Regions from separate parts of the Terrabacter sp. AAH1 genome, predicted to be linked through region 2. Evidence: riboswitches for the same ligand, from Rfam matches in the RefSeq annotation. Region 2 holds a riboswitch; the other holds the start of a gene.

Region 1 (2,192 bases), on a different contig from region 2:
GGGCGTCGCCGACACCGGAGCTCGGCGACGTCACGCCGATGCGGTCGCCGGGACGGAGCGGGGCGGGGTAGCGGATCGGCATGGCCGACATGGTGCCAGCCGTGCCGATCCGCCACACCCCGGTGTTCCGGGTGTCAGGCCTTCGCGGCGGTGAAGCCCTGCTCGAGGTCGGCGACGATGTCGTCGATGTTCTCGATGCCGACCGAGAGGCGCACGAGGCCGGGAGTCACGCCCGCAGCCAGACGGTCCTCCTCCGGACCCTGCGAGTGGGTCGTCGACGCCGGGTGGATGACGAGGGAGCGCACGTCGCCGATGTTCGCGACGTGGCTGTGCAGCGTCAGCGCCTCCACGAACTTCTTGCCCGCCTCGAGTCCGCCGGCGATCTCGAAGGAGAGCACGGCACCTGCCCCGCGGGGCGCGTACTTCTGCGCGTTCGCGTGAGAAGGGTTGTCGGGCAAGGACGCCCACACGACGCGCTCGACCTGGTCGTGGGCCTGGAGGTAGGCGGCGACCTTGGCCGCGTTCTCCAGGTGACGCTCGATGCGCAACGACAGCGTCTCGAGTCCCTGCGCGATGAGGAACGCGTTGAAGGGCGCCGCTGACGGGCCGAGGTCGCGCAGCAGCTGCACGCGGGCCTTGAGGATGTAGGCGAGGTTGGCGCCGAGCGGGCTGCCGACGCCGAGGTCACGCGCGAAGACGAGGCCGTGGTAGCTCTCCTCGGGCGTGTTGTAGTTGGGGAATTTCTCGGCGTCCTTGGCGTAGTCGAACCGGCCCGCGTCGACGATGACGCCCGCGATGGACGTGCCGTGGCCGCCGAGGTACTTCGTCGCGGAGTGCACGACGACGTCGGCGCCCCACTCGATCGGGCGGATGACGTACGGGGTCGCAATGGTGTTGTCGACGACGAGCGGCACTCCGACCTCGTGGGCGAGACCGGCCACGGCCTCGATGTCGAGCACCTCGGCCTTGGGGTTGGCGATCGTCTCGCCGAAGAACGCCTTGGTGTTGGGCCGCACGGCCGCGCGCCAGGAGTCGATCGACGTCGGGTCCTCGACGAAGCTCACCTGGACGCCGAGCTTGGGCAGGGTGAACTTCAGCAGGTTCACCGTGCCGCCGTAGAGGCTCGGCGACGCGACGATGTGGTCACCGGCCTCGGCGATGTTGAGCAGGGCCAAGGTGGTGGCGGACTGGCCCGACGCGACGAGGAGCGCGCCCACGCCGCCCTCGAGAGCGGCGATGCGCTGCTCCACGACGTCGGTCGTCGGGTTCATGATGCGGGTGTAGATGTTGCCGAACTCCCTGAGCCCGAACAGGTTCGCCGCGTGGTCCGTGTCGTTGAAGACGTAGCTCGTGGTCTGGTAGATCGGCAGGGCGCGCGCCCCGGTGGCACTGTCGGCGCTCTGGCCGGCGTGGATCTGCTTGGTCTCGAAGGACCAGTTGGGCTCGGTCATCTCTCGTGTGCTCTTCCTCAGTCGTGTCGATGACCGGGCCCGTGACGGGTGATCGGGCCGGCGCACCGACGGGTCGGTGCGGGAGAGGAGCTCTCCGCGCTTGCCCGAGCGCCGGATGGCGTCGACGGGCCAGGTCCTCACCCGGGGCACCCCGCCGCGGTGGGAGGGTTGCCGGCCAGCGAGCCGGGGCTTGGCGCTGGCACTCATGACCTACTCGCGAGTGTACGTACGCGCGTCCGGCAGGTGGGAGCGCGTGTCCTCATCGTGGGACGGAGAGTCGGAAGGCGGCCGATTCGGCGGCGAGACGATTCGCCGGAAGTGTGCAAGGCTCGGTAAGTTTCGCGAAATGTTTCCGTCCCCACCCGCCCCCGTCAGCGGGCGACGCACGCCATCAGGCGGTTCGCGTCTCGCCCTGCTCGACCTGCTGCGGTTCGTGGCGGCAGCCGCGGTCGTGCTCTACCACTTCACCGCCCGCTCGGGGCCTGCGTGGCCCGAGCGCACCGTCGAGATCTTCCCGACACTGCACCAGTTCACGAAGTACGGCTACCTCGGCGTGGAACTCTTCTTCTTCGTCTCCGGCTTCGTGATCCTCATGACGGCCTGGGGCCGGGACCTGCCCGGCTACGTGGCGTCGCGCATCGCGCGACTCTTCCCCGCCTACTGGGTCGCCGTGCTCGCCACGGGTGCCCTCCTCATCTCCGCCGGCTCACGCCTCAAGCACGTAGGCCCGCGTGAGGTACT
Region 2 (2,192 bases):
GTCGGCGCCATCGAGGACTGGCAGCGGCGGTTCGCCGAGGCCGCACGCCCTTCGCGCAGGCCCGGCCCTGCCCGCGGCGGCCTGAGCGTGCTCGACGGCGGTGAGCTGTCGGCGCGACAGTTCCTCGTCAACGACGCGCTGGTGGCCTGGGGCGGCCTGCTGCACGGTGAGATCGAGGGATTCGGGCTCGAGCACTGGTTGCCGGCGGTGGTCGGCCCTCTTGGCGACAGGGAGTTTCGCGATGCCCTCGTCGGGTGGCTCTGCCCCGGTGCGTCCTCGCTCGAGTCGCTCCCCGACGAGCTCGTGACGATGCTGGAGGTGTTCCTCGGTCCCGACCTCCGGGTCTTCTCTGCGACGCCGGCGGGCCAGGTCGGGGCGACGGGCTCCGCCGGCCGCCTGGACCCGGAGGGTTGGGACGACTGGGACCACGCTGCCGCGCCGCGCCTGCTGCTCTCCCGGCTCGAGGCGGTGTGCCGCATGACGCCGGCCGCCCACGCCGCCCCCGTGCTGTCGCTGCTCGCCTCGCTGGCCTGGTGGTCCGGTGACGGGGCCCGTGCCGGCATCGCGGCCGACCGGGCGCTCGAGCTGGAGCCCGACAACCGCCTGGCCGGGCTGGTCCGGCAGTCGCTCGACCACGGCCTTCGCCCGCCGGCCTGCGCATGAGTGGGGCGACCGTCACGGTGTCCTGCGGACCCGGTGGTCGTCGCGTCCAGGTCGTGGACCGGAGCCTCGGCTGCCGCATCGGGCTCGGTTATGGTGGGTCCAGGTCATGAGTGCCAGCGACAAGCCCCGGCTCGCTGGTCGGCAACCCTCCTTCGCGGTGGGGTGCCCCGGGTGAAGACCTGGCCACACCCGTCCCGGGTGTGCGCAAGCGCGAAGAGCGAGGAGTGCCTTGATGACCGTTACCCACGGGACGCAGAGCACGCGACGCCTGACGCGCCCGGCCGCCGCTCCCGGCTCCGCACCCTCTGTCGACTCCCGTCGCGTCGGGCACGAGCAGGCCCACGACGAGTCGTCGCGACGGCAGCGGACCGACGGCGCGTGGCGTGACGGCGACCCGGTCGGCCGGCGGCAGTTCGCGACGATCGGCGACGTGGAGCTCGAGCGCGGGGGACTGGTGCCCGACGTCCGTCTCGCCTACGAGACGTGGGGCCGGCTCAACGAGGCCAAGGACAACGTCATCCTCGTCGAGCACGCGCTGACCGGCGACAGCCACGTCGTGGGCGAGGCCGGCGACGGTCACGCGTCGCCGGGGTGGTGGAACTCCCTCATCGGCGCCGGCCGCACCGTCGACCCCGACGAGTGGTTCGTCATCGCCGCGAACGTGCTCGGCGGCTGCCAGGGCAGCACCGGCCCCGCGAGCACGGCTCCCGACGGAGAGGCCTGGGGGAGCAGGTTCCCCTATGTCACCGTGCGAGACCAGGTCGCGGCCGAGCGGGCACTGCTCGACCAGCTGGGCATCCGCCGGCTCGCCGCGGTCGTCGGCGGCTCCATGGGCGGGATGCGGGCCATCGAGTGGGCGGTCACCCACCCCGCCGACGTCGACCGCTGCATCGTCCTCGCGTCGACGGCGTACGCGACGGCTGACCAGATCGCCTGGTGCCAGCCGCAGCTGCTGGCGATCCGCAACGACCCGGACTTCGCCGGGGGCGACTACTACGCGGGCGACCGTCGGCCCGATGCCGGGCTCGGTCTCGCGCGTCGCATCGCCCACATCACCTACCGCACCGAGACCGAGCTCGACGAGCGTTTCGGCCGCGAGGCCCAGCTCGGCGAGGACCCCCTCCGAGCAGGTGACCGCGGCCGCTTCGCCGTCGAGTCCTACCTGGACCACCATGCCGGCAAGCTCGCCCGCCGCTTCGACGCCAACTCCTACCTCGTGCTCACCGAGGCCATGAACTCCCACGACGTCGGACGCGACCGTGGCGGCGTCGCCGCGGCTCTCGCTCGCGTCGAGGCGGACTGCACGATCGTCTCCGTCGACACCGACCGGCTCTACCCGCCGCGGCTGTCCGACGACCTGCACTCGGCGCTGCGCCGCTCGCACCGCGAGCACATCACGTCGGCGTTCGGCCACGACGGCTTCCTCATCGAGGAGGAGCAGGTGGGCCGCATCGTGCGCGACGCGCTCGAACGAAGGCCGCACGACCACGCCTGAACCCTGCTGCGGGCCGGGCGTTTCGGCTCGTCCG

What was found. A riboswitch is a leader RNA that binds a small molecule or an ion and turns the genes downstream of it on or off. The one in region 2 is predicted to bind S-adenosylmethionine.
Region 1: another riboswitch for S-adenosylmethionine. It lies ahead of ACXR8F_RS16750 (bifunctional o-acetylhomoserine/o-acetylserine sulfhydrylase); the one in region 2 lies ahead of metX (homoserine O-acetyltransferase MetX).

Annotation. Positions count from the first base shown of each region.
Region 1 covers NZ_JBTJJV010000012.1:58,149-60,340, forward strand. The annotation lists gene ACXR8F_RS16745 (LD-carboxypeptidase) at 1-82, opposite strand, end outside; gene ACXR8F_RS16750 (bifunctional o-acetylhomoserine/o-acetylserine sulfhydrylase) at 135-1,451, opposite strand; SAM riboswitch class IV at 1,543-1,662, opposite strand; gene ACXR8F_RS16755 (acyltransferase family protein) at 1,798-2,192, shown strand, end outside.
Region 2 covers NZ_JBTJJV010000007.1:130,435-132,626, forward strand. The annotation lists gene ACXR8F_RS12930 (DUF4192 domain-containing protein) at 1-663, shown strand, start outside; SAM riboswitch class IV at 766-880, shown strand; gene metX (homoserine O-acetyltransferase MetX) at 896-2,158, shown strand.